DNA from 2 places in the Psychrobacter sp. DM8 genome. Region 2 is predicted to be linked to the other one. Evidence: riboswitches for the same ligand, from Rfam matches in the RefSeq annotation. Region 2 holds a riboswitch; the other holds the start of a gene.
What was found. Region 2 has a riboswitch for thiamine pyrophosphate ahead of thiM (hydroxyethylthiazole kinase). Riboswitches for the same ligand answer to the same signal wherever they lie in the genome.

Region 1 (16,733 bases), 1.0 Mb from region 2:
ATCTCACGAGCGCCATTGAAGCTGGCACGAAAGAGCGCTGAGACGTGCTCTAGTAATTTAGAGGCGCGCGCAGGATTAGAATCCATAAGGGCGATTAGTGTATTAACGGTATTAAAGAAAAAGTGCGGAGCAATACGGGCCTTAATCATATCGTTTTGCGCGCCAAGCTTGTCCTCAAATGAGGCTTTGAGAGCGTTTAGCTCCATGTAGCGGCGTAAAAAGTATAGGATAAAGACTAAAGTAAAACCGCCGCCCACAATACTATCGAGCATAACGTCTATGATAAACGTTCGAGTATCGTACTTGAGCCAATCAAAATTAATCATTACCAACTGCACTAAAATCATAGTTACAGCAGAGCTGATTATAAATAGCGCTATGATATAGACGCTGACTCTAACGTTACTCATGCTTTTAAATATGGGTCGCAGATAATCGATAAGATATAAAACAGGAAGGATTGAGATGACGTTTTGAAAAAAATAGCCTGCAAAAAAAATGGCAAAATCAGACCCTGTAACCAAATCTTGGCGCTTAGTGATAGTAACAAATAACGACCAAAAAAAGAGGTACATCAGCCACTGCCAAGGCTTCATCATGACCATGAGCTTGGGGATAAAAAACTCTAAGCGCGCCGCTAGTAAGGCGACCTCATCATTTGCTATACTTGAGTGCTTATTCTTATGAGTAGTCTTAGACCGATATGAACGCCATTTCTTCAAACCCTGATAGCTCCATTGATTCTGAGCAAAATAAAAAGTCACCTGTCTCTGATTCTAGCACAGATACTATGAGCAGCACTGAACAAAACGATTCGTCAAATGCTGCTCTAAATAGTCAGGGCCAGCAGATGTGGGGCGGGCGCTTTAGTGAGGCCACTGACAGTTTTGTCGCCGCTTTTACCGCGTCAGTTGGCTTTGATCAACGCTTTGCCCGTCACGATATCCAAGGTTCAATTGCCCATGCGACGATGCTTGGTCGCTGCGGTATCTTGGCTGATGATGAGGTTACAACGATCATAGAAGGTCTACGGCAGGTGCTCGCTGAGATTGAAGCGGGCGAATTTGAGTGGTCCATTGCCCTTGAAGACGTACATATGAACGTCGAGTCGCGTCTGACAGACATGATTGGCGCAGTTGGCAAAAAACTGCATACGGGGCGTAGCCGTAATGATCAAGTGGCAACCGATATTCGTCTTTGGCTAAGGGAGGAGACTGATAATATCATTGAGCTACTCGTGCGCTTGCAAAGCGGTCTCCTTAATCTGGCTGAGCAGCATACCGACACTATCATGCCAGGCTTTACCCATTTGCAGACCGCGCAGCCAGTAAGTTTTGGTCATCATGTCATGGCTTGGTTTGAGATGTTATACCGCGATACCCAGCGCCTAAAAGATGCTCGTCGCCGTATGAATCAGATGCCGCTCGGTAGCGCAGCTTTGGCTGGTACGACCTTTCCGATAGATCGTACCATCACCGCCGAGCTGCTAGGCTTTGAGGGCATTTGCCAAAACTCACTTGATGCCGTCTCAGATCGTGACTTTGCTATTGAGTTTACATCGAACGCTTCGATCTTGATGATGCATTTATCGCGCATGAGCGAGGAGATTATCTTATGGATGTCGGCGCAGTTTAATTTTGTGCAGATACCCGATCGCTTCTGTACCGGCTCATCTATCATGCCACAAAAGAAAAACCCTGATGTGCCAGAGCTGGTACGCGGTAAATCAGCGCGCGTCTTTGGTCAACTGATGACGCTGCTTAGTCTGATGAAGAGCCAACCGCTCGCTTATAATAAAGACAACCAAGAAGATAAAGAGCCGCTATTTGATTGCGTCGATACGTTGACCGGCTCACTCCTTGCCTTTGCTGATATGCTACCGAATATCACTCCAAACATCGAGGCTATGCGCGCCGCTACCATGAAAGGCTATGCGACAGCGACCGATTTGGCCGATTATCTAGTGCGTAACGGCGTCGCCTTTCGCGATGCTCATGAAGTCGTCGGTCATGCAGTCGCTTTGGGTATCAAGGAGGGCGTTGATTTGAGTGACTTGTCACTAGCTCAATTACAACAATTTAGTGACGCTATCGGTGATGATGTCTTTGAGTATTTAACGCTTGAGGGCTCACTCGCGGCGCGTGATCATTTAGGCGGCACAGCGCCCAATCAAGTTAAGCAAGCGGTCATTAACGGCCGAGCCCGCCTTAAGGCTTTTGCTTAGTTGATATTTACCAACGTATATCTTTTATAAAGATACCCGCCATTGTTGCGGGTATTTTTGTTCATTCTCTTAGGCACACTCGCTGTTACCTTCTATACACCTGATAGCCTTTGCTAAATTGACTAAGACCGTTATCATAGATAAATACTAATATTTAATAAATAATTTCATAAAATCAATAAGGAGCACCTCATGACTGAGACCTTTAACCCGCAAGCCAATACCGTATTTTGCCGCAAATATCAGCAAGATTTGCCAAAGATGCCGCATCCGCCTTTTCCAAACAAAAAAGGTCAAGAGCTACAAGATACAGTTTCTGAAAAGGCATGGAAAGAGTGGCTTGAGCAACAAACCATGCTCATTAATGAAAATCATCTGAGTATGATGGATCCTGAAGCCAAAAAGTTTTTGACTGAGCAGCGGGATAAGTTCTTAGATAATGAAGACTACGAGCGTGCGCAAGGTTGGACGCCAGAGAAATAAAGCAAACTGCTATTTATCCTAAGCTAATTTTGCTACTATAAAGCTTGCTGGTGTAAACCTGCCAGCAGCAAATTTACAACACTGACAGACTCGGGGTGCGGTGTGCAATTGGTCACAAGCCAGTGCGCATTCGCTGAGAGATCACCCGCCGAACCTGATGCGGTTAGTACCGACGCAGGGAAGTCTTAAGCATACGTTATACCTATCTATTAGGCGCGCAGAAATGCCTTTTTATTACCATACTGTCTCTTATCGCTAGAACACGTTGGTTAATATGAAGTGGCGCCTACTGATTTTTGAAGCGTTTGACTGCCTATCATCGTAGTAAAACGTTTTATGCAATTAAGATAGATATAAATTCTATGCTTGTCCCGCAGCTACTGGCGGTGTTGATTTTATTCAAAACAACACGCTAGGACAGCATATGACAGCTTCAACCCTAATATCAAAACCTAATCAAAAATCGTCTGACAAAAAAGCCGATGCACTAAAAACCCCTGCCCATCGCACCTCTGCCGATGCCCGTTTTGAGGAGGACGCTCGCGACTTGCATCGTGTTCTCCCCGCTTCTCGTAAAGTCTATATCCAAGGATCGAGATCTGATATACAAGTGCCGATGCGCGAGATTACACTTGATCCTACGCCTATTCAAGACGTTGATGAGTCGGACTGGGAGCACAACCCGCCGTTTTATGTCTATGACACTTCAGGCGTTTATACCGATCCCGATGCTCATATTGATCTCACCAAAGGGTTGCCTAAATTACGCGAGGGTTGGATCGCTGAGCGCGGTGATACCGAACAACTAACAGGTCTGTCTAGCTCATACGGGCAAGCCCGTGCACGTGACATTAGTACCGCTAACCTTAGGTTTGCGCACATCGACAAACCGCGCCGTGCTAAAGACGTCGATGGCAAAGTAGGCAATGTCACGCAAATGTACTACGCGCGCCGCGGTATTATCACGCCTGAGATGGAATACATCGCTATCCGCGAAACACAAAAACAGCATGAGTTAACTGACATGCGCCAGCACGAGGGTGAAAGCTTTGGTGCCAATACGCCAAAGATTATCACCCCTGAATTTGTCCGTGATGAAGTTGCCGCTGGACGCGCCATTATTCCAAATAACATCAATCACCCTGAGTCTGAGCCGATGATTATCGGACGCAATTTTTTGGTGAAGATAAACGCTAATATCGGTAACTCAGCGCTCGGCTCCTCTATCGACGAAGAAGTGTCAAAAATGACGTGGGCGACGCGCTGGGGCGCGGATACGATCATGGATTTATCAACGGGTAATCATATCCACGAGACCCGTGAATGGCTGATTCGTAACTCACCCGTACCCATCGGTACCGTGCCGATTTACCAAGCATTAGAAAAAGTCGATGGCGTAGCTGAAGATCTGACTTGGGAGATATTCCGCGATACTTTAATTGAGCAAGCCGAGCAAGGTGTTGATTATTTCACCATTCACGCAGGCGTGCTGCTACGCTACGTGCCGCTGACCGCCAATCGTTTGACAGGTATCGTCTCGCGTGGTGGCTCTATTATGGCGCAGTGGTGCTTGGCTCATCATAAAGAAAGCTTTTTATACACCCATTTTGAGGACATCTGCGAGATTATGAAACAGTATGATGTCGCGTTTAGCTTAGGAGACGGCCTGCGTCCTGGCTGTTTGCAAGACGCCAATGACGAAGCGCAATTTGGTGAGCTACGTACCCTTGGCGAATTGACTCAAGTGGCCTGGGAGCACGATGTACAAGTGATGATCGAAGGTCCCGGACACGTGGCGATGAACCGTATAAAAGAGAATATGGACTTGCAGCTTGAGATCTGCGCGGACGCGCCCTTTTATACTTTAGGGCCGTTGACGACTGATATCGCACCTGGTTATGATCATATCACTAGTGCTATTGGGGCGGCGATGATTGGCTGGTTTGGCACCGCCATGCTCTGCTACGTGACGCCCAAAGAGCACTTAGGATTGCCTAATAAAAAGGATGTCAAAGACGGTATCATCACGTACAAAATTGCCGCTCATGCCGCCGATCTTGCCAAAGGCCATCCAGGGGCACAAGCGCGTGATAATGCGTTATCCAAAGCCCGCTTTGAGTTTCGCTGGGATGATCAGTTCAATCTAGCGCTCGATCCTGATACCGCGCGTGAATACCATGATGAGACTTTGCCCAAAGACGCGCACAAGTCGGCGCACTTTTGCTCCATGTGTGGCCCTAAGTTTTGTTCGATGAAAATCACGCAAAATGTGCGTGAGTACGCCAAAGGCTTGGAAAATAAAGTCACGCCAAGTAGCGGTGATCTTCAAGACGAGAACCACCGTATCAAGCAGGTCGATACTGAACTGGTCGAGCAAGCCCGTGAAGCGAGCTTAGAGGAAGTTCGCCAAGGCATGAAAGAGATGACCGAGAAATACCATAGCGAGGGACGACAGTTGTACAAAGAGGTGTGAGAGTTATAGTTTTTAAGTTAAACTAGTCAAAGAGTTTTACATTTTATTTCACTAGTTGAAAACATTATGAATCATAACCAGCTATCTTCTTTGTCTATTACAGGATTTAAGTCAATTAAATCCTGTAATATTGAGATGACAAACCTTAATGTTTTGATTGGCGCAAATGGGTCAGGAAAAAGTAATTTTATTGGTTTTTTTAAATTTATACATGAATTATTAGACGAAAACTTACAGAGCTATACTAGCAAATCTGGTGGACCAGATAGCATATTGCACTTTGGACGTAAGTCTACAGAACATTTAAAAACAGAGCTACTATTTGGTAATAATGGTTATAAGTTTACCCTCGAAGCTACTCAAGATAATCGCTTAATGTTTACCAATGAAAGTTTATGGTGGAATATGCGTGGAGATTGGCATGTGGGTTCTGGTCATTTTGAAACCTATGTTCATAAACATCAAAGTAGAACGAGAATATACGATTATACAATTCCCACTATAAAGAATTGGCGAATATATCATTTCCATGATACTAGTGATACTGCTGTCATGAAACAACGAGGCATGATTAACGATAATATGTACTTAAGACCTGATGCAAGGAATTTGGCTGCTTTCTTGTTTCTTCTTAAAGAACGTTATCCAAAGCATCTAAAACGTATTGAACAAACTGTGAGGTTAGTTGCCCCATTCTTTGGTAAATTTTTACTTAGACCAAATCCATTAAATTCAGAACAAATTGAGCTTGAGTGGTTTGAAGATGGCTATGACATCCCTTTTAAAGCACATCAATTATCAGATGGTACTTTAAGGTTTATTTGTCTATCCACAGTGCTTCTACAACCTCAAGAATATCAGCCCGAAACTATTTTAATAGATGAACCTGAGTTAGGTTTACACCCTTATGCAATAACTATTCTCTCATCATTGATAAAATCAATTTCTAAAGAAAAACAGATAATAATCTCTACCCAATCTGTTGACTTAGTCTCTGAGTTTACTTTCAAGGACTTGATTGTGGTTGATAGAATTGATCATGAGTCAAAATTCAGACGTGTTCACGAAAATGAAGAAATACAACAGTGGCTTGAAGAATACACACTTGGTGAAATATGGGAGAAAAACCTATTAGGAGGAAGACCCTCGCGATGAACAGAATTTTTATTTTTTGTGAAGGACAAACGGAAGAAACATTTGTGCGTGACGTACTTTGTACATTTTTTGAGCCTCAGGGTCTTTATGTTTACCCTATAATTTTTTCAACTAGTACGGGACATAAAGGTGGTATTTCAAGTTATTCGAAAGTCAAGCGTCAAATAGAAATGAAATGTAAAGAAGACTGTTCTTCTTGGGTAACAACGCTGGTGGACTATTATGGACTTCCTGAAAACTGGATTGGTCTTAATGAATCTAAGAGAAATGTTAGTATTTTTGATAAGATTTTGACAATCGAGAAGGTTTGGCAACAAGATATGGGCTGTATTAACTTCATACCGAACCTACTATTACACGAGTTTGAAGCACTATTATTTTCACAACCAGAGAAATTTTCAGATTGGTTTGAACAGGAAGACGTTGATCTATTAATTCAAGAAACATCCAGTTTTGAAACTCCTGAACATATTAATAATAGTAAAGTTACTTCCCCTTCAAAAAGAATACTAAACCTATTGAAGTCTTATCAAAAACCTCTTCATGGTAGTTTAATAGCTCAAGAAATAGGTCTAGATGAGATTAGAAATAACTGTCAGCATTTCAACTCATGGATTGAGAAACTCCTATTGCTCAAAGCACAAAGTTAAAATCCCAACAAACATCATGTTGGTTGGGATTGAATTGCACATAAGTCATTCACTGTCTACGCTTACTTAAACCTTTGACGCTTCATAAATCTCATTGATCGAGTTATCAATGGTCTCAGCAAACTCTTTATCGCTCTGCTGCTTACTTAAGCCTTCGGTAAAGGCACGTGAGAAGCTGGCGATCATACCTGGGTTTTGCTTGAGCTTATCACAAGCTTGCTGGCGGCTGTAACCACCTGATAGCGCGACTACTTTGAGCACTTTTGGGTGATCGACGAGCTCTTGATAAAAGCCCTCTTCCTCTGGCAAAGTCAGTTTAAGCATGACTTGGTGATCGTCGTTTAAACGATCCAGATTGCGCAAAATATCTGCTTTGAGTATCACTTCACACTCGTGTTTTTGTGCGCTATCAATATTGACCTCAGGCTCAACAATGGGCATAAAGCCTTTAGAGATGATTTGTTTGGCGACATCAAACTGCTGCTGTACGACAAGCTCAATGCCATCGACGCTTGGCTCATAAATGACTGAACGCATTTTAGTACCAAATACAGGGTACTTTTTAGCTTTATCAAGTAGCGCATCCAAATCTGGCATCGGGCGCATCACTTGCACGCCGCTCATTTGCTCAGCTAGACCTTTATCTACCTTTAAAAAAGGAACGATGTTTTTATCTTCCCATAAGTAGTTGGCAGTGGACTTGCCGTTTACTTCACGATCCATCGTATCTTCGAATAAAATCGCACCAAGGACGCGCTCATTATCAAAGCAGTCGCAGGTCATAATGCGGGCGCGCATTTCATGCACTAAATCGAACATAGCATCATCGCTATCGTAGGCATCACCGTTTACGCCGTAATTCTCTAACGCTTTAGGCGTACTGCCGCCGCTTTGATCGAGTGCGGCGATGAATCCTGAACCCTCTTTTATACGTTGTAGTTGTTTTTGATATTCCATTGATTAAGTATCCTCTATTTATTGAATCTTTATTTTATCATAACGTGTTATAAGCGCTTAGCGATGTTCGTTCCTAACGACGTAGCAACACCCATAGCGAATTATAAATTACCTTACCATAAGCGCTAGCATTTGCTTGTATTTAGTCGGTTAACCGTCAAATTTTAATCAGTAAATCCTAACTCAAGTTTACGCCAAAAACAGCACCGCAACGCAGCAGATAGCCAGCAGAATTCCTAACATATTAATGCGATTAAGATGCTCTTTAAATACGCCAACCCCGATAAGGGTAGCGACGGTAATCACCCCAACATTCATACCCGTAAAGACGATACTTGGTGATTCAGACAAGACTTGATGGGCGCGCACATATGCATAAATATTACCCATGTTTAGTACGCCAAGCAGCAGACCTGCTGCCAAAGCATTGCCCTGCCAGCGCACTCGGGTGATAAGCAAATAGATAAATAACAGCACAGCTGCCAAGCCAAAACTAACAAATAGCGTTAATGGAAAGGCGGCGCCCTGCTTGGCGACTTGCTTAAATAAAATATCAATAATGCCATAGCCGGCCCAAACACCGAATAACCAAAGTGGCGTCTGCCTAGCGTATGAGAGAGCACTGTTATTGCTAGTCGTGCTGTCGCTAGGATGATCTATATTAGCAGTACTAGTGGTAGCTATAGCCAAGTGCTGCGGGCGATACACCAGCGCGCCTAGCGCTAAAAAACCCAGCAGTAGGCCAAATATACGTGTCCCTGTCAGCACTTCACCGAACCATAAAAAAGCGGCAATGATAGGAATAATCAGTGATAAGCGCTGAGCGGCGTCCGTGGCAACCATACCTACCGCTGAGATAGCACGGCCAAGAATAACAAAAACGAGCGGCAGTAAAATACCAAGGGCGATGATAATGCGCCATGCGCCGCCAAGCGTACTGATAGCGCTGACATCAGGTTTGAGCAGGACTAGAGTGAGTAAAAAGGCAACAGGGTAACCGGCGACAATCGTTTGACGAATATCTATATCTTTTTGCCGCAGCACTTTTAATAGCACCGAAACGGCAACGCTGCACAGCACTGCAATAATCAAATACAACATCAGTTTTGCCCTCAAATAAAATAAATCGATGTTCAATGTTTTCAAAATTAAGTCAGTAGAGAATGTAACAATATATTTCATAATCAGCAATGATTATATCTCGACTCACTTATATGTACCTCTAAATAGTCCTGATAACTAAGAGTATCCTCATCAGTCGATCCCAGCTTACAATTAGCCTGTAAGCCTGATAATGAAGTTTGATAAAATATCCGATTATTCTAATCCTAAAAGTAAAGGCACAAAACCGCGAGTACTAATGCTGGTTTTTGTACGCTGATACTACTGTCTGTTTGCTACCTATGAATGCACTTTTTCGCTTTTTTGAAACCCGTCTGCCCGCTTTTCCTGAATCTCCAATGCCGCTACCTGCACCTCGTGATGGTCTGCTAAAGTTCTTGTGGGCCTGTACCAAAGGCCTGCGTGGCTGGCTGCTGCTGTTTATGGTGCTTTCAGCGGGTATTGGCGTTTATGAGGCCATGCTGTTTGCTTGGATTGGCGATATTGTCGATTGGCTTGGGATTTATACCCCGCAAAATCTATGGCTAAAAAAAGGCGATATGCTCCTGCTTATGTTTGCAGTGATGCTAGTTAGCCCCTTTTGGATTGCCTTATCGTCGTTTATTCATTTTCAGACCTTACAAGGCGTATTCCCCATGCAGATGCGCTGGCGTTTTCATCAGCGTATGCTTGGGCAGTCGATGCAGTTTTATCAAGATGAGTTCTCAGGTCGCGTCTCAGCCAAAGTAATACAAACGGCGCTTGCGGTACGTGATACGGTGATGACGGTCACCGACATGTTTATGTACGTTACTGTTTATTTTATTACAACGGGCGTCATTTTATTTAATTTAGACAGCTTATTATTGATACCTTTTATCGCTTGGTTCATCTTAGTCGCTTTGACGATGTGGTATTTTATTCCTAAATTAAAACAAACTGCTATCGTACAAGCAGATGCTCGCGCACTCATGACTGGACGTATTACCGACGCTTATGCCAATATCATGACCGTCAAGCTCTTTAGTCATTCACGCCGTGAGCTAGGTTATGCTAAAAATGCGATGGGTCAGTTTTTGGGTACGGTACACGCGCAAATGCGCTGGGTAAGCTATTTGGAGGTTTCAACTCATCTCATTAGCGTGATTTTGGTCAGTAGTACCGCAGGTATCGGCCTTTATTTGTGGCAACAAGGCGCCGTTGGCGTCGGCGCGATTGCTGCGGCGACGGCGATGGCACTACGCCTAAACGGTCTGACCCGCTGGATCATGTGGCAAACCGCTAGCCTGTTTGAGAGTATCGGTACGGTACAAGACGGTATGCGCACGTTATCAGCGCCGCAAACTATTATCGATGTACCAAATGCGCCCACTCTAAAAGTCACTGACGGTCATATTGTGTTTGATCAGGTTGATTTTAGTTATGAAGGTGAGGAGAATGGCGATATTGAAGGGGCGCGTATCGATGAGGTCAAAACGGTTGCCGCATCAAACTTGTCACAAGTTAAACTACTAGATAACTTTTATCTCGATATCAAACCAGGCGAAAAAATCGGTCTGGTTGGGCGCTCAGGCGCAGGTAAATCAACACTGGTCAATTTGCTCTTAAGATTCTTCGATGTCGATAGTGGCAAAATCTGTATCGATGGACAGGCTATAGACAAGGTCACTCAAGAGTCCCTGCGTCAGCAAATCGGTATGGTTACCCAAGACACTTCCTTACTTCATCGTACCGTCCGCGAAAACATCGCTTATGGTCGACCTGATGCAAGCGATGACGAGATTATAACTGCCGCCAAACAAGCGCAGGCTTGGGACTTTGTCAAAGACTTATACGATGATAAAGGCAATACAGGTCTTGATACTCATGTTGGTGAGCGCGGGGTTAAGCTCTCAGGCGGTCAGCGTCAGCGTATCGCTATCTCGCGCGTCATGCTCAAAAACGCGCCGATTTTGTTATTAGATGAAGCCACCAGTGCCCTTGATTCTGAGATTGAGTTTGCCATTACTGAGAGTCTAAACGACATCATGACGGGCAAAACGGTCATTGCGATTGCCCATCGCCTCTCAACGATTGCCGCCCTAGATCGCTTGGTGGTTATGGAGCAAGGCCAGATCATCGAACAAGGTAGCCATGAGGAGTTACTCGCGCTCGGTGGTGTATATGCGCGCTTGTGGCAACGTCAAAGTGGTGGGTTCTTAGGTGAAGATAACTAAACCATTATAAAGTTAAACGAATACAAAGTATAAGGATAGTGCTGTCATGCAAGATTTTGCCAAACCGATTACCCTCAAAAAGAAAAAAGCGCGGTATTACGATTTAAGTACTCTTGGCGCACATACAAACACTAAGCGCGCGCCTGCTCATTTTTATGGCGGTAATGGCTTTACTGTCGGTAATTACAAACCGCTGCTCACCCAGCTTTCCACAAATTTTGATATCAGCGCGCTGGCTATGCGCGGCTATTGGTATGATAAGCCAAAGGCAAAAGTGTTGACCCGCCAGCAGGATGCCGATCTTCTTATTAAGTTTTTGGAGCAGACGCAAGATAAGCCTGTAGTCGGTATCGGTCATTCACAAGGCGCGACTGCGACCGCGATGGCAGCGGCTAAACGTCCTGATCTGTTCTCAAAGCTATATTTAATTGAGCCTGTGACTTTTACCAAACGCCAAGCAAGGCTATACAAGCTCATTCCTCGTAAGGTTCTGCTCACTCGAGAACCCTTTAAAAGCGCGCTGAGTAAACAAAATATTTGGTCAAGTGTGACAGAGCTTTATGATAACTTACGTAGCAAAAATGCCTATCGTCGTATCTCAGACGAGCACTTGCACCTCTTTGCTGAGCAAAGCCTTGAGCTGCAAGACGATGGCAGTTACCGCTTTATTTTTAGTCCAAAGCAAGAATTGGCAAGCTATTTTGGCATACCCTATATCGACGACGCCCTAAAAAAGACCCCCGTTCCTTATACCTTAATTATCGGTAAACCCACTATTTTTATTAACGATCAAGTCCGCAAAAATTGGCAAAAATTCGTCCCTGCAGATCAGCTGATCGTTATGCCTGAAAATGGACATCTACTCCCTGTAGAAGCGCCAGAAGAATGCGCTAAGCTCATCCTAAAAGACTTCAATGACAAGTAAACAACATCTTTAATCTATAGGGTATAGTAAATACTAAATAAAACAGATACATTTAATTTTAACGCGCAACTGATATCAATTTTCCTTGCGTGCTGTGTCGTTGCAGCCAGAGGCTGCGCAAAATTAATATCAGTTACGCTTACAATGGACTGACTCTAGATGCCCTATGACTGATTTGTTCCCGCTCACTCCTCAGCACAATTTACTACCCTGTGATGGTATTTTGAATGATTTTGGTGTGGTGATTGAGGACGCTAATGCGTTATACGAAGCTTTGTTGGCTGACTTGCCTTGGCAATCTGATCGTGTGACTTTGTTTGGCAAGACACATATCACTAGCCGCAAAATTGTCTGGATGGGTGACGACGGCACAAGCTATCGCTATTCAGGCCATACGCATTCGAGCATTCCTTGGTCAGACGCTGTGTTTCATGTGAAACAATTTATCGAGAAATTACTACTAGCGCGAGGTATTAAGGCCAATTTCAACTCCTGTTTGCTTAACTATTATCCGTCAGGAGCTGAGGGTATGGGCTACCATGCTGACGATGAAAAGGAGCTAGGTGACCGTCCTATTATCGCGGCGCTATCTTTGGGCGCCACACGCAAATTTGTCTTTAAACACAAAACTATCAGACACCAAAACAAGCCTGTCAAAGCTGCGCTCTATCTTAAGTCAGGTCAGCTGCTTGTCATGCGTGGGGATACGCAAACGTTTTGGAAGCACAGCATCACCAAGACCACAACTGTTGATTCGGGCCGTATCAGCTTAACCTTTCGGCGTATGCTCGTTTAAGTTGACTCTTGACGATCTAAAAAACGCTCGCGGTAGCACTGATACGCCGCTTCACACACACTTGCCGTATAATTGGCATTGACGCCGCCTGCGACCACAGCGCCTACCGCAGGAATAATCTGCGCCGCTTTGGTTTTGACCATATTGGTCGCCACTTTGGTTGCGGTCTGTCTAAGTATTCGCGACATCAGCTCTTCATTTATTTTATTAAATGCCTTAGTCTCAGGGTCTTGAGTTAAGCTTGCCGTATCCTCAAGCGCCGCTTTACGCTCATCAGCAGACGCAGAAGTCGCAACTGCTAGCAGTGACATGGCAAATAGCTGTTCGCCTTTTTGACTCATATCGAAACCATAATAAGTAGCATACTCACCGATAGCGCGCAGATTGGCGGTGATTAGTCCCATCACGTCAACACTGATACCCGCCCAGCCCGCCATTCCTGTCGCTACGCCTTGTGCACTTGTCAGTGCTACGTATTTGCTCTTAAATAATGTCACTTGCTCATCAACATCCGCGATATCTAAGCTTGCAATGTCATCGAAAGATTTGACCGAGTCACTATTGCCCAGCGTATTGCGATAAGCCTCTATAGCATCTTGGGTATCTAGCGTCCAGTTTGCTGCATCGCTTAGAGTTACAATGGCTTTTTGCGTCGCTTGCTTGAGCGTCTCGCCTAATTGCGGCGCGTTCATTAGCGCATCACCTGCCTTGTCTATTGGCGCACTTAAAGCTGCAAAGGTTTTATCTATTATATTTTGATCAGGGTTTTTCCATGCCTCTATCTCTTGGCGTACTTGAGCAGCATAAACGTTACCTCTGCCGTGACTTTTGGTGTTATTACTAGTGTCGCTATTTGCATTATCCTTTGCATCGGTCATTTTTTTATCCTTAATAATGATTATGTGGTAATTAAAAGCTAGGCGGCTGAGAACCAAACATTCAAACCAGCCGCTTTTAGAAGCGATCAATAAAGGCCGCGGTATGAATACTATAGCGGCTTACACGCATTGGTTTTGTAAGGATAAACACGGATAGGTAGTATAAAGGTAACTTATACGGCAAGTACCAATTTGCCAAAGGCGTCGCCCTTTTGCAGATCAGTGTGAGCGGCGACTACCTGTGCTAAAGGATAAACCTGCTGAATCTGTAGCGTCAGCTTGCTATCAGCAAGACACTTAAGCACGCGCGTCATGTCTTGACCATTGGGCTTGACTGCATAGCCCTCTACGCTTAGGTTTTTGTCACTACCTGCCTCTTTAAGCTTATCCACCCAAATCGTCGGTAGCACGAAGACGCGCGCGCGAGGTTTAAGTACGCTCAGCGCGCGCACGCCAGCCTCGTTACCGACCAAATCTAGCAACACATCCGCTTGTAAGTTAGGGAAATTATCGTCTTTAGTATAGTCAATCCAGCCCGCTAGCTGGTTTCTATCGATCAAACCTGAGATTTTGTCGTACTTATCAGGTGAGCAGATCACGGTAACTTTGATGCCCATCGTCGCCACTTTGTCCATCAACAGTTGCACGACCAATTGCCCAACGCCGCCAGCAGGGGCATTCATAACGACGTGCTCACCTGCTTTTATATCGGCAAAATCAATGAACTGTAATGCTGTTTGACCGACACAAGGCACCGCCCCTGCCTGCTCTAAGCTAACAGTCTTGGGCACTTTAGCAAGTAGCCCTGCCTCAACCGCCACGTACTCGGCATAGCACTGTCCATTGAAGCTAAGCGCAGCAACCTTATCACCGATAGCAAAATCATCACTACTGCTTTTGACGACTATACCTGCGACGTCAAAGCCTAAAATGGCAGACCACCCTTTATCGAAATACTGTTTTTGAATATTGTCTGCGCCCCAGCCTTTGCCTTGACGAGTCTTGTAATCGACAGGATTGATACCTGCATACGCGACCTTTATCAGTACTTGGTTATCACCAATGTCAGGGACTTGAACGCCACCTTCGTAGCGCATGACCTCAGGCGTACCAAATTTACTGATCAGTACAGCGTGCTGGTCTTTTGGTATAGCGTGCGTAGACATGATTGCGTCTTCCTTTTCGATGGTTTAAAAGTAATCAGGCTAAGCCAACACCAGCTCTGCACTAATCGGTAGATGATCTGATAGCGTCGACCACGGCTTGCCCGTATGTACCCAAGCATCCTTAATCGTCAGATTGCGCACGTAGATACGGTCTAAGCTGAGCACAGGCAGTTTAGCTGGGAACGTCGGTAATAGCTTGCCATGACAGCACCGCAGAGCCTCTGTCATACCGAGATTGGTCGCTAATTTATCACAAGACATCTTTTTCCAATCATTAAAATCACCTGCCAATATCAGTGGCTGATCAGGAGCAATGGCGTTACGCACGTAGTCGCTGATCGCCTCGTACTGCTTGATACGGTCGCGCTCAAATAGATTAAGATGCGCGCACAAGATAACGACAGGGATATCCCAGCCAATGGGTTGAACTTCGCAGTGCAATACGCCGCGCTGCTCAAGCTTATTGACGGTAATATTGACATTGTGCTTGGGATCTAACGGGAACCGGCTTAGTACTGCATTGCCGTGATGACCGTTTTGGTACTCGGAGTTTTTGCCATAGCTATTCTGAAATTGCAGATATTCTCCGAACCATTCGTGCTGCGATTGATCAGGGTACTCGTTGTACTGCAAGTTGCGTTTTAGGTTTTGACCTTGCACTTCTTGCAAGCAAATCACATCTGCACGTATAGTATCGAGCGCCTGCGCAATACCCTGCATCTTGACTTGCCGATTCATCGGCGACATGCCTTTATGAATGTTATAACTGGTTAATACAAAAGATTTAGTCGTCATAGGGTTATCATTTTTAAGGTAGAGAAATTGGGTTTTATCGTTTAGTCGTAATCAAAATAATTAGCAAACTTATGATGAATAGTAGCAGATAATCATTATGGTAGTTTATCAAAGCGCTGGAGCAGCGTACTCAGCTAAGATCAACAGACCAACTACCCATAGTGCTCATCTAAATAATTGATAATGTCTTTGGACTCATACATTTGCGTATCGGTATTAGGATCTACCAGATACGGGAATTGTAATTTGCCATGCATCACCTCATTCATCAAACGCTCACGTTTACCGCCTTTAACAGGCTGATACTCCCCTACATTGAGTCGAACGCCAAAGCCGCCAATGTCTTGAATCTGCTCGCGAGCGACGCTATGGTTAATATAACCGACTTCAAGCTCGCTGAGTTTTTCACGCACCAATCGGCAAAAGGGACTGGCCTCAAACCCATATAAATGTAGGGGCTCATCAGGTTTACCGCGTGCGTCATTCTTTTTGGGGTGGTCGGCTTTTACGCCGCGCATCATAGAGGCCACACTTGCCGCTTTATTGACAAGGGTGGCGTTGTCATCATCTTGGGCTCTTTGATACTTGCTAGGGGTTGTGCCTTTTTTGGAATAATGCGCGAATAGATGATCGATAATCGCTTGTGAGTCAAATAATTTGACGTCTTGGTTATCATCAATCAAAAACGGTACTTGCGCTTTACCAGCCAGTTTTGTAAGCTCATCGCGGTAAACGTGGCCTTTGTGCGGACTGGGACGACTCTCAAAGTCTAAATTAAGATGGGTCATGACCTCACGTACACGGCGCGAATAGGGACAGGCCTCATGCTCATAGAGCACCAGCATTTTTTCAGGCTGCATAGGCTTGGGCGTGCCCATATTGCCACGAGCACCGCGCAACAGCATAGTCGTCGT
Region 2 (16,733 bases):
TTGCTCAATTGGTAGAGATTCTAAAAAACCCACCAGCAGGCGAAGATGAGTTCCTAATGAACTTGTTAGAGAACCGTATCCCAGCTGGCGTTGACCAAGCGGCCTACGTAAAAGCTGCATTTTTAGCTGCTATCTTAAAAGGTGAAGCATCATCACCACTTATCAGTAAGCAAAAAGCCGTTGAAATCCTAGGCACTATGCAAGGTGGCTACAACGTACAGCCATTAGTTGCGGCACTAGATGATAAAGAGGTTGCTCAAGACGCTGCCGAAGCACTCAAGAAAACTTTGCTAGTGTTTGATGCCTTTAATGACGTCACTGAAAAAGCCGAAGCAGGCAATTCAATTGCTAAAGAAGTGGTACAGTCTTGGGCCGATGCCGAATGGTTCACGGGCCGTGCCGAGGTACCACAGAAATCGACTTACACAACGTTTAAAGTGACTGGCGAAACCAACACCGATGACTTGTCACCAGCGCAAGATGCGTGGAGCCGTCCTGACATCCCATTGCATTCATTAGCCATGCACAAAAACTCTCGCGACGGCATCACTGCTGACGAAGAGGGCGTTGTCGGTCCAATGAAGCAGATCGAAGCGCTAAAAGAAAAAGGCCATCCACTCGCTTATGTTGGTGACGTCGTTGGTACGGGTTCTAGCCGTAAGTCTGCGACCAACTCAGTACTGTGGCTGATGGGTGAAGATATTCCTAACGTGCCAAACAAACGTGGTGGCGGCCTGGTACTAGGTAACAACATCGCTCCTATCTTCTTTAATACTATGGAAGATTCTGGCGCATTACCAATCGAAAAAGTAGCGGTTGATAACCTAAACATGGGTGATGTGTTTGACATCTATCCGTACGAAGGCAAAATCACTAAGCATGACTCTGATGAAGTATTGTCAACGTTCAAGCTAAATTCACCGACCTTGCTTGATGAAGTTCGTGCTGGTGGCCGTATTCCATTAATCGTTGGTCGTGGTTTGACTAATCGTGCTCGTGAGTACATGGGTCTTGGTCATTCAGACGTATTTGCTAAGCCAGAAGAGCCGGCTGATACTGGTAAAGGCTTTACCCTTGCACAAAAAATGGTTGGTAAAGCTTGCGGCCTGCAAGGCGTACGTCCAGGTATGTACTGTGAGCCTAAGATGACTACAGTTGGTAGTCAGGATACTACGGGTCCAATGACTCGTGATGAGCTAAAAGATTTGGCATGTTTGGGCTTCCAAGCAGACCTAGTTATGCAGTCATTCTGTCATACGGCTGCTTATCCAAAGCCAGTTGACGTTGAGACTCAGCACACACTACCTGACTTCATCATGAACCGCGGCGGCGTCAGCTTACGTCCGGGCGATGGCATCATTCACTCGTGGCTTAACCGTATGCTACTTCCAGATACCGTTGGTACTGGTGGTGACTCGCATACTCGTTTCCCAATGGGTATCTCGTTCCCAGCTGGTTCTGGTCTGGTCGCATTCGCAGCAGCGACTGGTGTTATGCCACTTGATATGCCTGAGTCTGTCCGTGTCCGCTTCGTTGGCGAACGTCAGCCTGGTATCACGCTACGTGACTTAGTCCATGCGATTCCTTATCAAGCGATTAAAGAAGGTTACTTGACTGTCGATAAGAAAGGCAAAATCAACGAGTTTAACGGCCGTATCCTTGAAATTGAAGGTTTAGAAGACCTAACGGCTGAGCAAGCATTTGAGCTATCTGATGCCTCAGCTGAGCGTAGTGCTGCTGGTTGTACTATCACCTTATCTGAAGAGTCAGTGACTGAGTACTTGAACTCAAACATCACGCTGCTTAAGTGGATGATTAGTGAAGGCTATGGCGATGCGCGTACTATCAGCCGTCGTATCGAGCAAATGCAAGAGTGGCTCGCCAACCCAAGCCTAATGCGTGCTGACGAAGATGCAGAATACGCTATCGATATGACCATCGATATGAGCACGATTAAAGAGCCGATTCTTTGCTGTCCGAATGATCCAGACGATGCAAAAACCTTGGCTGACGTCGCTGGTGATACTATTGATGAAGTCTTTATCGGCTCGTGCATGACCAACATCGGTCACTTCCGTGCAGCAGGTAAACTGCTACAAGACGTACCAGCAGGTAGCCTGAAGACTCGTTTATGGATTGCGCCACCTACTAAGATGGATGCGCGTCAATTGATGGAAGAAGGGTACTACAACATCTACGCTCAAGCTGGCGCTCGTACTGAAATGCCTGGCTGTTCATTATGTATGGGTAACCAAGCACGTATCGCACCGAACTCTACTGCGGTATCGACTTCTACCCGTAACTTCCCGAACCGTCTAGGTCAAGGCGCTGATGTATACCTAGCCTCTGCAGAGCTTGCTGCAGTAGCCGCGGTACTTGGTAAATTGCCAACTAACGATGAGTACCAGCAATACGCTGGCATGCTCAACAGCATGGGCGAGGAAGTGTATCAGTACATGAACTTTGACCGTATGGAAGAGTACACTGAAGAAGCGGATAAAATTAACGTTGCTCAGTTGACCTAGTATTTGCTTTCAAGCTAATTAGTTAGATAAAAATAAACCCCGTATCTAAGTGATACGGGGTTTTTTATGTTATGACAAAACAAAATATAAATAAAGTTTGCAAACTTTTATTGAGTGATTATAATCAAAAGCGTTCGCTTATTTTTAGTGAGCAACTTTGTTCTAACTGATTATCACTATGGAAATTAAAAATATGCTTGATAAAGCGACGCCGCCACCCTTACCACAGAATACTGTCAATAATAATCATGCTGCAGAAGCAAACTACGGGATTATTGATTGGTTTAAAAAAGGCTTGAGAAACTATGTTAACTTCTCTGATCGCGCTCGCCGTAAAGAATATTGGTATTTCTTCTTAGTGCAAATGGGCTTGATCATCGCAGCGATGGTGCTCGATGCAATTATATTTAGCTCGGAAACTGGGCTGTTTTATATTATAGTTGTGCTTGGGCTATTCTTACCTGGCATTGCTGTTTCTATACGCCGCCTTCACGATACTAATCGCTCAGGATGGTGGTTTTTGATATCCATTGTGCCGCTAATAGGCTCTATCATATTGCTAGTGTTTATGGCTAGCGATACTAAGCGTGAAACCAATCAATGGGGTCCGCCAGCAAAGTAAGCTTGAGATTATTATTTAATTTTAGATAATATTAAAAATACAGCCAAAACATATCATTTAAAATCAAAATATAGTGTTTAACTATTAAGAACCTAAAAACCCTTTATTAATAAACTTTTGCCAAAATAAAGGGTATTTTTAGGACTTACTTACCCTGATAAACTGGCTTACGCTTCTCCATAAAAGCGCTAATACCTTCTTTAAAGTCATCGGTCACTGCCATTAAGTTTTGCTGTTCGACTTCCATATCGAGTGCTTCATTGAGTCCAGAGTAAGCATGGACATTTAGCATATGCTTCATAGAGGCAAGAGCCTTGCCTGGTAGTTGACTCAAACGTGTGGCTAATGCCATAACCTCGCTATCTAGCTCCTCAGCGCTGACGACTTTATTGACTAGATTTAGGCGTGCGACATCTTCTGCCTTTAACTTATCACCAAGCATGACCAGCTCAGTGGTTTTGGCAGCGCCGATTAATTGATTTAATAGATAAATACCGCCTGCATCTGGAATCAGACCAATATTGACAAAGGCTTGCACGAATTTTGCATTATCACTAGCAATACGAAAGTCACAAGTGAGCGCTAGATTCATACCTGCTCCAGCGACTGCACCTTCTAGCTTTGCAATGATAGGTTTATGAATATTACGCAGTTTTAGGCTGACTTCGGCGACTTCGCGCAGCATAAAATCAAGTTTGGCGACCAGCGCTTCGGACTCCATACCATTCTCAAGCATCTCTCCTATGTGACCGCCACTAGAGAAGTTATTATTTGCGCCTTGCAAGACAATAACGCGTACCTCATCATCTTGGTCCGCTTTTTCAAGAGACTCTAGCATTGCTTGCTTGAGCGGCGTACTAAAAGCATTGAGTGTTTTGGGATCGTTCATGGTGATAGTAGCGATATGATTGTCGCTTTGATAGTCGACGAGAGCCTGAGACATGTTATATCCTTTAAAAGGTTGGGAGTGACCAAATACTATAGCAGTTTATGATAAGGATAAACCCCATTCTATGCACTTTAACGCCACTATAAGACATTAAAACGACTCGTGCAAAAATACTACTGTAAAAGCGGGTCTTTGTGACTTATCCTAATACAGGATACCAAGTTGCTTTGGTCAAGTCGCTTTAACCGTATCCAAATACGGATACCTGAACACTAATACCAACACAAGGAAGTCGTTATGCCATTTATCAAGATCAATAATACCAATATATATTATGAAGACAGCGCGCCAGATGATCAGCAAAAGCCTGTTATGCTCTTTGCTCACGGACTGCTATGGAATACGCGTTTGTTTGAAAATCAAGTAGAGCATTTTAAAGACGATTATCGCTGTATCGCTTTTGACTTTCGCGGGCAAGGGCAGTCACAGATTACCAAAGACGGCTATGATATGGACACGCTGGCAGGTGATGCAATTGAGCTACTCAATATACTAAATGTCGATAGCTGCCACTATGTTGGACTATCAATGGGTGGTTTTGTCGGGCAGCGCGTCGCTATTAAGCGCCCTGATCTATTAAATACGCTGACGCTAATAGATACCTCTGCTGATGCTGAGGATCCGGACAATATTCCTGGCTACAAGAAGCTTGTGACTGCAATTCGCTTTTTGGGAATGAAACGGGTGAGCAAAAAGGTCATGCCGATTATGTTTGGCACGACCTTTTTGAACGACAAAGCACAAAAAACTGCCCGCAAAGAGTGGCTGTCCATGCTACAGAGTAATCGTAAGAGCGGCGTCGTCAAGGCAACAACTGGAGTAATTGAGCGTCAAGGCATCTATGATCAGCTCGGCAGCATTACCACACCGACGCTCATCATTGTGGGTGACGAGGATGTGGCAACGCCTTATAGCAAGGCTGAGCGTATGCACTTTGCTATCGAAGGCTCTAAGCTTGCGGTCATTAAAGGCTCAGGACATACCTCAACGGTAGAGGCGCCTGATGCCGTCAATAAAGTGATGAGCAAATTTTTAGCCCGCCAGTCTTAGTACTCGTCAGTCCTAGTATCAGTCATCTTAGCTAATTTTTAGTACTTGCCAGCTGCATATGGGGTTGTCGTTTTAGCGCAGCCCCATACTCTGAGCTGATGATACCTATCATAACCAGCGCAAGCGCGATAATATGATTCATGGTCATCATCTCGTCTTTAAAGAACATTACCCCCATTACCGCACCAAACACAGGTAGTAGGTTCATAGCCAATGACGCCCGATTAGCGCCAATCTGAATGACGCTCTCCATATAAAACAGCTTAGAGATAATGGAGATGAATATCGCAATATAAAGCAACATGAGCCAGCCACGCCAATCTGGAAAGTGAATACCGTTTTGTGCCAAATCATAACCATAAAACGGCGTCGCAACCACTAAACCTGCCAAACTCATCGCCCACATGAGACTTGCCCAATGAATCTTGGGTGCATGACGTAGTGCAATAGAGTAGGCAATATAAATACCTGTGGTCACTAAAGCCAAAGAGTCGCCAAGCGCAAAGTTATATTGCGATAATATAAAAGGCTGTCCCCCTGTCAAAATCCAAATCACACCGATAAAAGCAATCCCAATGCCTAGCCACTGCAATAGGTGCGGATTATCCTTGTAAATAAAAGCGCTAAAACAAATCACTCCAAAAGGTATTAGTGCCGTAATAATAGACACGTTGACGACGGATGCTCCCATTGAGAATGCGCTATATAGAACAATATTAAATAAAGCAAAACCACCCCCGCCAACGATAAACAACCACAGCCAATGCTGCTTAATCACCGCCCAATCTTTTTCAATAAGCTTGCGAGCAAAAAACGTCAAGATAAGGGTGGCAATAAACCAGCGAAAAAACGTCATCTCATACGGGGTTAGCCAGCCTTTGCCAAGCTTGCCTGTCACGTTGCTTGTCGCCCAAAGTAGGGGCGCTAATAAAAGCATAACGTAAGGTGCTGGTAATCCATTTTTAACCATAATAAGTACTCTTTAAACCAGCTTAGTTATTGAATGTTTTAAACTTAATAAAACTCATAAAAATGATGCACAGGCCCTTGACCTTGCCCCACCTCAAGCTTGTCTGCGTGTTGTAGCGCGCCAGTTAAATAGGTTTTTGCTTTTGCGCAGGCAATATCTAATGGCTCGCCGCGCCCCCAATTGGTCGCAATCGCGGCTGACAACGTGCAGCCTGTACCGTGACTGTTTTTGGTATTGACACGCACGCTTTCAAACCATTGATGCACGCCGTCGACGTACAGCAAATCTGGCGAATCGTCTTGCTGTAGATGTCCACCCTTCAAAAACGTCGGTACTGCTAGCTGTTTGGCTTGCGCTAGCATCTCGTCACGATTTTTGGCTTCATCTTCACCAAGCAGATCTGCCGCTTCTGGTAGGTTGGGCGTAATGAGTCCGACTTGGGGTAGCAGTTTGCGCATCGCTGACAGTGCATCTGCGTCAAGCAGGCGGTCACCACTTTTGGCAACCATGACGGGGTCTAGTACCACCTTTTTAGGTTGATATTTCGCTAAGGCCTTAACCACGCAGTGAATCATGTCAGCGCTGCCCAGCATACCGATCTTGACCGCATCGACGCGCACATCACTAAACACCGAGTCAATTTGCGCGCGTACCATCTGGGTAGGTAGCATCTGGATTTGCTGGACGCCTTGGGTGTTTTGCGCGACGACGGCGGTGATCACGCTCATCGCATAGCCGCCATTGGCGCTAATGGCTTTAATATCAGCTTGAATACCCGCGCCGCCAGTACAGTCAGTACCCGCAATCGTTAAAATATTGGCGATCATTGTTTTGCTCCTAACAAGGTTTTGGCGGCGATTTTTGGATCGAGAGCGGCGCAAACTGCTGACACTACAGCGATACCATCACAGCCTGTGGTATAAACATCAGCTGCATTGTCTTGACCGATACCGCCGATAGCCACGCTAGGCAATTGACTCTGTGCGACCAGAGTTCTCAAGCCTTCTATACCGATAGGCGGCGCGTGATTAAGTTTGGTTTGAGTGGCAAAGACAGGACCGATACCGACATAGTCCAGTTGCGAGAGATGCTTGGCGTGCGCTACTTGTAGCTCATTGAGAGTATTAATCGACAGTCCCAGCCAAACGTCCGCGCCTAAAATAGCTCGCGCTGCATCGATTGCCATATCGCCTTGACCAAGATGTACGCCGTCAAGCTGGGCTTTTTTGGCAATAGCAACGCGATCATTCATCACGAGTGGCACGCGTCCAGCGATGGCTTCTTTGAGCGCGCAGGCTATCTGGTACAACTCATCATCGCTAGCGTGTTTATCGCGCAGTTGTACCATCGTGACGCCGCCGTCAATCGCTGCGCAAACGGTATCAATCAAACCGCGCTCCGTGCACATGGCGCTATCGGTAACTAAGTACAAGCTCAGTGCCTCGCTAGATTTGTGCGTGGTTTTTGGGGTAGAGGTATTCATATAATGGTCACCTTGGCATTGTTAGAGACTTGATCGGCGTCTAAGTGATAAAGGGCGTCCAAGAATTCAACGTAGAAGCTACCAGGACCTTTGGCTGCCTTGTCTGCCAGCTCACCTGCTTGTCCGTAATAGCAGAGTGCACTGATGACAGCGCCTGTCAGATTATCGCGGTTACTACCGATAAAGCCGCCGATTAAAGCCGTCAGTGCACAGCCAATCGCGGTCACACGAGTCATCATAGGTACGCCATGATGTACGCTCCATTGCTGCGTGCCATCAGTGACCCAATCGACCTCGCCTGTGACGACGACGACTTTGGCATGTTTGGTGAGAGCTTCGGCGGCAACTTTGGCTGCCTCAACGGTATCGCCACTATCAGGACCACGGCTTTGACTACTCATACCCGCTAGTGCCAAAATCTCAGAGGCATTACCACGGATGACATCAGGCTTGAACGCTAATAAGCGCTCACAGCTTTGCAAGCGGTAAGCGGTAGCGCCGACTGCTACAGGGTCTAAGACCCAAGGGATATTTTGCTCATGAGCGACTTGTGCGGTTGTCAGCATGCTATCAAGCCAGTCTGGCGATAACGTGCCAATATTGATGGTGAGCGCATGAGATAAGCGCACGAACTCTGGTGCTTCTGTTTGGGCATGTACCATAGCAGGCGAGGCACCAGCGGCTAGTAAAACATTGGCTGCGGTGCTCATAGCGACAAAGTTAGTGATGTTGTGTACTAAAGGCGCTTGAGTACGAAATGAGGTAAAGCAAGAATGAATCGATTGAGGATGCATTTTCTCTCCATAACTAAAAATGGCAGGCGAGAAAACACATAGCATCACGAGTGGATACGGTGACGGCTATACACTCCCTACGCCAGTATGATCTGGATCAGGTTCTAAGGGTACATCTCAGCCTAACGGCGCCCCTGTGAATAACGTTTTGATATTTTATATAATAACTTTTAGGATAAAGGTTTTAATCAATCTATACCAATACAAAGCATCTTACCGAGCTTATCAAAGTAATACAATACAAGACTTGGTAAATCTAACTTACATTCTTGAATTAAATTCATTGCTGTTGTTATTAATTGTCCCAAACACTTCGGCGCGATTGACGATCTCAGTCGCCCAAGCGCGGTGAGTCGCAGGCTCTAACATGGTATTGTTAAATTTAAACACCGCTTTTGCCTCAGTATGGAGGATAGCTTGCGCCTCATCAAGCATATTTATCGGCACACAATAAGCCTGCTGCACTAAGGCAATTTGGCTGGGGTGAATGACGGTTTTGCCTACCAAACCCAAACTAACATCGCGTCCAAGCTCTTGCATAAACAGCATCGGCTGATCGAGATATTCAAAGACAGGGGCAGACAGATAAAAGCCATGCGGCACAAAGCAGCCCAGCAGCTGATAGGCCAAAGTACCTATAGGCGTGTCATAGACGATACTGTTTTTGGGGCGGCGCAGGCGCAAGGTGGCAAACAAGTCATTGCCACCGATACGTAGGGCAAAGACTGGCTGACTAAAGGCTTCTTTAAAGCCGATAGCCAGCTCTTGATTATGGTGCGGATTAAACAGCGCAGCAGTCTCAAGCGTTGGCATCAACAGCTGATCGTCACTTAAGTTCTGACAGGCCATACGCCAATTGGACAAGCTACACATATCGACTTTGGGCATGACAAAACCGTCGAGCAGATCGATATGAGGATAATCTGCTAACTGCTGTAGCATCATCGGATTACGTGGACGCACAAATACTAGCGGGCGCGTTGGCTGGCCTTGAATTTTTGCCTGAGTATTATTTGATGGCTTATTAATGGTATCTTTATGCGCTGACCAAGTACTTAGCAGAGTCTGCAAACGCTCAAGTGCCAGCTCGACATCATTGTGGCTGACCGCATCCTCAAGGCAGATAATAATACTGTTAATCGTCGGTAACTTATCGCGCTTAATCACTTGCCAAATATCCTCACGAGTGGCTGGCATATATAGGCTAGCACCTAACTGATAAGGATGGTAAGTGATCGGCTTAATCATATCGTGACGCTCAGTGATCAGATGCGTATAGGACTGAGTATGGCTATAAATATTTGATTCGTTGTTTGACGTATCTGACATAGTAGGCATCATAAATAAGTGAGTATAAAATTTTAATAGACAGGATTTATCAAGGACTAGGTCGTTAAATGCTAATCTTTTTAGCTACGCTGCTTGATCAAAGTAATGGCTTGATAAGGCAATATTTTATCACCTAAGACGTTAATAGTGATATCGCGATCGTCGCATAAATGCCTTAATAATACCGTATCCCGATGATCGGTGCTCGCCAGCAAAATGCGCTCAGGATCACGGCGTAATATCGCTCGCGTCGCTTCGGCAATGGTCGGTTTGATACGATTGCGATTAGTAATATGATAATCCGCCGCTATTTTATCTATAAGCCGAGCAGTCTGGTAGCGTGGCTGCTTAAAAGTTGGCAAACGTTGCAAGGGCTTCGTCAAGGCGCGGCGCGCGGCATCACTATGATCGACGAAGGCTAAGCTATGATCTACCTCTACTAAGTTATCATAAAATACACTGCGATGTAGTCCCGATTGTGGCTCGGTATACAGGCTACGCGATATCAGTCCTGACACCGTACTATTTAGTAGACCTGATGGAATGAGCCAGTCCTCCTCGCTCGCCGCAAGCCAAGCGACACCTGCTGGGTCAGCGAGTGTCAGGAGGGGAATAACGTCTTTTCCTTGATGAAAAATAGTAGCAAAATGAGGATGACTGCTATCGTTAAATGGCTGAAGGCTACGTGCCAACTCCTGATAAATCGCGCCTTTGCCTGTCCAGCCATCGACAAATATGATAGGACTGTTTGGATGAGCATCTAATATCATCTGCATAGCGATAGGATCCAGGCCGCGATCACGAATGATGCTAATGCCATAATGCACACTGGGCAAGTTATAGTCGCTATCGCTATCGTCTGATAGGGCACGCTGCAATAACACGCCAATCGGCAAACCTGCCCGCACTAAGCTGATCAGTACCAGCGGATGCTCATTATCGACTGTCTGCACAAAGATATCGTGCAATGTATAAGCCAAATTAGCAATATCAGTCGCTGTTCTATCTGTACCTTGCGCTAATGCCTGCTGGTATAATTGCTCGTGCATCGTCGTTGGTGCTTGCTCTAGGGTCAACATGTCCGAATAATGACGCTGCCCGCTTTGAATCAGCGCCTCTTTTTGTTGAGTAGGCACATCGGCAACCGCATCTTTATCGACGATGTCGAGCAGTACGGTGACGTCAGAAGATAGGTAGCTGCCTGAGCCGTATTTATCTAATTTTTGTATATTATGATGGGTCATAAAGATGTTTTACTTGTATAAGCGATTGTTATTAATATTCTAAAATCAAACTTACTTGCGACTAGTATGGTCATGCATTTGACCATGATTGGGCATGCCGTACCAGTCAAGCAATTGTAGAAAGGGTAAATCTGCTAAGCTATCACCAAAACCAAAACTTGGACGTTTGACATCTAAATGCTGGTCTAATAAAAACTGCACCGCGTGACGCTTATGCACCGCATGTGGCAGTATCGCAAGATTATTAGCGTTCACATGGACATAAAAGTGTCGCTCAAAATCACGTATGAGTGTAGGCAATTTTTTAGCCAATTCTTTTAGCGCTTGATGGTCTTTTTTTGCGTGCTTTATCGCTAGATAGATGGTTAATTCTTTGTTACTAGAACCAGTACTAAAGCTGTCGATATGCGGCGTAAATACCAGATGACTGTTCTCATTTTTGCTATGAGTTGCAAATAGCTGGCTAAGCTGGTGAAGCTTGTCTTGCAAAGGACTTAGCTGCTGATACATATGCTGCTGCCACGCGCTCAAAAGCTTACCATCATTGGTCAAAACAATCGCGCCATGAGTCAGCACTTGCCAGCTGTCAAAAGGCAGTTTAACGCGTTTAATCTCGTCTCGATCGCGTGCAGTGACGACTATCAATTCAGTGCTCGCAAGGAGCCAATTAAAAAAGCTCGCTTGACGCTGGCTCATAAAACTTAACGGCTCGCCTTGTTTATTTACCGTGGCGCAGACTAAGCTCTCAGATTTAGCCGTTGGCAAGTCCCAAGCGTCGATCTTACGCTGCGTTTGAAATAGCGTATCGTCTAAATCCATGAGCGCGTAGGGTTTGATGATTTCGGGGTTGGTCTGGAAGAAAGGGGTGGTCATAAAAGTGTCCGTTAATGAAGTATAAAGTTAAAAAAGCTGGTCGCGTAACCCACCTTTTCGTAAGTTTAAACGGTGGGTTACGCTTCGCTAACCACACCCTAGGCTAAATCTAGACTTCCATCATCACAACCTACCACCAAAACATTATCTAAACCTTGCCACATATCATCCACACTATCAGCAGCCGTTTCCACGCACAATACAATCAAATCCCAATCGCTAGGCTCGACATTATAAGCAAAATTAGTCATGCCCAATCCATAATTGTCATGAAAACTGATCATGGTAGTAATCGCACCACCGAGTGCGATAGGCGAGCGCGTTAAGGCGCTAAACTTCACTTTATTCTGTGAGTCAGTATTTTGCTCAAGCCATTCTGCCAATAAAAACGGCAACCACACAAACTCATTACTACCGAGTACTAAAATCCGCGCAGGCAACTGTGCTTTATCAAACGTCGCTCGTCCACTAAAACGGGTAAATGAGGACTGAAACCCTGCAAGATAATCAGCAAAGCCATCGGTACTATCGAGTGTCGGAAAGCGTCCCCAATTGCCAGTATTACCCAACGGCTGCGAGCCTGCTTCTGTGGTATCTACCGAAGGCATAACGATAGGTTCAGGATTGGGTGCATCCGTCCATTGCCACGCCCCAGACAATAGATGATGACGCTGAAAGTCGATATCAGGCAAACGAGTAGAGATGTAGTCATCAGCATCAGGTGCCTCTTGATTGAGTGACCAATCCACCAAAGTCGTTAGATGCACTTGTTCTAACTGGCTTAGACCAGAGTGACGTAGAGCGGTCACCACGTTAACGCAAGTATTACCCGTTGAGGCTTCGTCATCGACCATAATCAAGGTCTTGCTGGCGAGTAGCTGCTCTTGAGTGATTCTATCAGAGCTTTGATAAATGAGATGCTGGCTGGCGTGACTATGATCTTCGCTAAACGTCGTCAGCAAAGTCTCCTTATTATTATCGCTATGCTGGGCATGGCGCGTAGAGTTTAGTAGTAGCGCGTTAGAATAGCGCGTTTGTAGCGCTTGATGAACGCCTGCCGACAATCCCACGGCAGTCTCCGCCATACCTATGACCAAAATGGGTTCAGGCAGATCGTTAGGCACTAAACTTGCCAAATGCGTAAAAGCAGTGCGCATGGTACTAGGCGCGACAGGAATATGCCGACCTAAGACTTTTGAGACAAACAAAAAAGCACGTTTGGGATTGATACGCTGCGCAAACCCAAGTAAGTCTTCTAATTGACAAGGGGTATTATTATCTAGTGCGCTATTGGTTTGATAAGTTAAATTCAAGGTACCGCGAGGTAGGGTGATGCTCGTACTGTGTTGCTGATTTGGCATTCATATTCCTTGGTGTTTCTAATTTTCGATATTTAGTAACGTTATAATTTTATATAAGTGTAAAGGGATTTTAACCCTGACAACCCACCAGCCATAGCGCACTGCGGCTTTGTTTGCTTAGTTGTGGTGTGCTCAACGTTGAGGTTGATACAGAGTGTGAGTTATTCAAACTAATACCAGCGCTGGCAAGCAGGGCAGATAATAACTGAAATTTCACTGCATAGTTCATATTTTGTGCCTGTTCATGAACGAGGCTGGCTGTCACCATACCGATGACCTCGCCTGTTGGCAATAATAAGGGACTACCACTAGAGCCAGGTTGGATAGGCGCGGTAAATTGCATATAGCGGATATCATCGCCAAACCCTGTCAACCCCGAGATACAACCTTGGGTCACTTGCAACTGACTACTGACGCCTGATAGCGGAAAGCCTAAGGTGGTAATGGTCTCGCCTAATATATCTGAGCACTGCTGGGCAAGTGGTAGATGGCTCGGTAGTGGCTCGCAAACTTTAATGATAGCTGAATCACTACCGATGTCGCTCATCACCACTTGCGCCTCGCGGTCAGGCTGCCCTTGCTGACGGATACCTATCATCGCTGCCGACTCAATGACATGATAGCAGGTCAGTAGATGATAGGAATCAATCGCGAACGCTGTACCCGTCCACGTCTCGCCAGGGGTGACATGACGCGGTGGGCGCGATTCATTATTGCGCTGGTCTCGTTGCTGCTGCTGCGCGGATTGAATGAGCGCATGAGTATCTGGCAGGCGAGTATCTAAGCTCACCTGCACGCGCTGCTCTAGGCTTGTTAGCCCTTGGGTTGAGCTCTCACCCAGCGCCCTGCACTTAAACTGACCATTACGCTGATAAATCTCTAATATTATAGCGGCTTTGACATGACGCTCATTGGCTACAAATTCATAATGAATAGCACTATCATTCAAAGTCAGACTGATAGTGTCTAATTCAACCGCTGGTAAATCTAAACTCGGCTCGTAGTAAGTATAAGCAATGAGTTGCAAGTAGCTCACGTTTTGCGTCTCAAACAATTTTGGCAAATTAAGTTGCCATGCGCTTGGGTTGTTAGCATCATCTAGCTGCGCCCAGTCTTTGGACGCATGTAGATAGGCGGGACTACAAGCGGCTTTTCGTCTGTCATCTAAAGGCAACCAAAGCAGACCGAGCTGCTGACCAAATGTAAGCGAATTATTGGCTGTAAAAGCGACTAAGCAGTTGGGTTGCTCAATAACCGTATTTGCGCCTAACACTAGCGTCGTCTGTGCGCTCATCGCTTACCCTCTGCTTGAGTTTTTGTCATGGGCTTAGTCCCTAAATTTACCCTTATAAATATACAGTTATGTTGTGCATAAGCGTATCTATTCTAACGGTTTTTGCAGAGAATTGGAGGGCAAAGATATTTTGATGAACTTAATCAATTACCGTGAACATAAGTCTGATAGATAATTAAAAAACAATGTACTAGAATATGCCGCTGAACGAAACTGGATTTAAAAGTAGAGCTATATTACTGCAAATTGGTGAGCATTACTCTTTACTCATATTTCCTAGGTCCTAGCACTCATTCTTGGGTCAGCCGTGCTATCTGAGCACTTTTTTATAGTAGTCAGTGATATGGAAAATAACTTTGAGGTGGATTCAGTATCTCGCCGCACGCAGTACTTTCGAGTGATCTTGATGGGTGTCAGCGCTTTTGTGATTAATACTACAGAATTTGTCCCTGTAGCACTGCTCAGCGATATCGCCAAAGACTTTTCGATTACAGCCGCTGAGACTGGCTGGATGTTGACGCTGTACGCTTGGGTCGTCGCTCTTATGTCATTGCCTCTGATGCTATTGACCAGTAGGTTTGAGCGTAAGCGCTTGCTACTGGCTATATTTGTAGTCTTTATTGCCAGTCATGCTTTATCTGTATTTGCATGGAGTTTTCAGGTTCTCTTGGTGAGCCGAGTAGGGATTGCCTTTTCGCACGCGATATTTTGGTCCATCACTGCAGCGATAACGCTGCGAGTAGCGCCTGAGGGCAAGCGAGCATTAGCGCTTAGTATATTGGCTACAGGGACGTCTTTAGCGCTGGTATTAGGCGTGCCTATAGGGCGTATATTAGGTCAATGGTTTGGCTGGCGTACCACCTTTGCAGGTATCGGAATCATCGCTTTTATCGTGTTTGTGCTACAAGCAAAGCTGCTGCCCACATTGCCCAGTATGTTTAACGGCTCCTTTAGAAAAATTCCAGAACTGCTTAATAATCCTTTGTTGGTCAGCCTTTATTTATTCTGCTTTATCATCTTTACCGCAGATTATGCCGCTTATACTTATATCGAACCTTTTTTAAATCGGGTCGGCGCGATGAGTGAGAACTTAGTGACGCTTATTTTATTATTATTTGGCGGCGCAGGACTCATCGGCAGTTATATATTTAGTCGCTGGAGTGACAGATCGAGCACGACCATGATGCTAGCATCCACGGTGCTCATAATAGGCGCAATGCTACTCATGTCATGGACGGCAACGTCGATATGGTTATTTGGCATAGTCACCATAGTTTGGGGTACCGCCATGATACTGCTGATGTTGACCATCCAATCCAAAGTGATAGAAATCGATATTAACGCTCAAGACATGGTGATGGCGATGTTCTCTGGCATCATCAACTTAGGGATAGGTACGGGTGCATTGCTAGGCGGTTACGCAGTCACCTATATCTCACTCTCAAGCGTGGGTTACGTCGGCGCTGCTATTGCTGTGTTAGCGCTGCTACTCGTTATCGTTATGATCAAGCGGTTTCCTGAATTACGTGCCAACAACCATTAAATCATTACCTATGATAAAGGCGCATCTTATTATAGGTAATGACCCAGAATAAAAACGACCTTACTATAGTGCTTGCTCTTCTATCTTCACACTGGTCATAATCGAGCGTACCTGACAAGGTGTGATTTCTTTGACGATATCCTCAAGTTTGGGCTTGTCCGTGAGTCCAAGCCAATAACCAAATCCCACTTGCGTCAGATCGACGCCGCTATGAGCCGTATAACCGATACCACCTGAGGGTCGCGAGTTGATCTCAAGGACGCGGTGCAGGCCTTCATCATCAGCTTTGGTCTGTACGCTGACGATACCGTCGCAGCCAAAGGCTTTAATCAGCGGAACGACAACCTCCATAACCGGCTTCTCATAACCAATGTGCTGAACTTTTCCCGTCTTATGACGGGTGATTGCGGCCAAGACTTCGCCATACTCACAGACCACGTCGATAGAGTACTCTTGCCCTGGTAAAAAAGGCATAAGCAGCATAGGAGTAGGGCGCTCTTTTACCATTTGACTATTGGTATAAGCACTTATAAATTGCTGGGTATTTATTTTTTTGGCTTCGGTAAAGTACAAGTGCTCAAAACTATCGTAGGCCTCATCTGACGCTTTGCTAGAGTCAAGCCGCCAAAATCCTTGGGCAAAGATACCTGTGACTGGCTTTACGCATAGCGGCTGATGACTATGCTGGGCCAGAAG

Region 1: another riboswitch for thiamine pyrophosphate. It lies ahead of thiC (phosphomethylpyrimidine synthase ThiC); the one in region 2 lies ahead of thiM (hydroxyethylthiazole kinase).

The regions. Positions count from the first base shown of each region.
Region 1 is NZ_CP195538.1:109,620-126,352, reverse strand. Features, by position in the region: gene ACR64J_RS00585 (histidine kinase) at 1-722, opposite strand, end outside; gene argH (argininosuccinate lyase) at 851-2,224, shown strand; gene ACR64J_RS00575 (oxidative damage protection protein) at 2,417-2,707, shown strand; TPP riboswitch at 2,789-2,905, shown strand; gene thiC (phosphomethylpyrimidine synthase ThiC) at 3,132-5,180, shown strand; gene ACR64J_RS00565 (AAA family ATPase) at 5,247-6,335, shown strand; gene ACR64J_RS00560 (DUF4276 family protein) at 6,332-6,985, shown strand; gene ACR64J_RS00555 (fructose bisphosphate aldolase) at 7,052-7,942, opposite strand; gene ACR64J_RS00550 (EamA/RhaT family transporter) at 8,132-9,043, opposite strand; gene ACR64J_RS00545 (ABC transporter ATP-binding protein) at 9,346-11,259, shown strand; gene ACR64J_RS00540 (alpha/beta fold hydrolase) at 11,306-12,184, shown strand; gene ACR64J_RS00535 (alpha-ketoglutarate-dependent dioxygenase AlkB family protein) at 12,351-12,980, shown strand; gene ACR64J_RS00530 (EcsC family protein) at 12,977-13,858, opposite strand; gene ACR64J_RS00525 (NADP-dependent oxidoreductase) at 14,032-15,024, opposite strand; gene ACR64J_RS00520 (endonuclease/exonuclease/phosphatase family protein) at 15,064-15,819, opposite strand; gene ACR64J_RS00515 (glutathione S-transferase N-terminal domain-containing protein) at 15,972-16,733, opposite strand, start outside.
Region 2 is NZ_CP195538.1:2,024,251-2,040,983, reverse strand. Features, by position in the region: gene acnB (bifunctional aconitate hydratase 2/2-methylisocitrate dehydratase) at 1-2,525, shown strand, start outside; gene ACR64J_RS08625 (DUF805 domain-containing protein) at 2,704-3,147, shown strand; gene ACR64J_RS08620 (enoyl-CoA hydratase/isomerase family protein) at 3,293-4,090, opposite strand; gene ACR64J_RS08615 (alpha/beta fold hydrolase) at 4,334-5,146, shown strand; gene ACR64J_RS08610 (DMT family transporter) at 5,178-6,116, opposite strand; gene thiD (bifunctional hydroxymethylpyrimidine kinase/phosphomethylpyrimidine kinase) at 6,161-6,943, opposite strand; gene thiE (thiamine phosphate synthase) at 6,940-7,599, opposite strand; gene thiM (hydroxyethylthiazole kinase) at 7,596-8,393, opposite strand; TPP riboswitch at 8,451-8,539, opposite strand; gene ACR64J_RS08590 (HpcH/HpaI aldolase/citrate lyase family protein) at 8,655-9,722, opposite strand; gene ACR64J_RS08585 (cysteine protease StiP domain-containing protein) at 9,803-10,966, opposite strand; gene ACR64J_RS08580 (HAD hydrolase family protein) at 11,018-11,839, opposite strand; gene ACR64J_RS08575 (phosphoribosyltransferase domain-containing protein) at 11,938-13,200, opposite strand; gene ACR64J_RS08570 (S1 family peptidase) at 13,271-14,494, opposite strand; gene ACR64J_RS08565 (sugar transporter) at 14,838-16,037, shown strand; gene ACR64J_RS08560 (ATP-grasp domain-containing protein) at 16,101-16,733, opposite strand, start outside.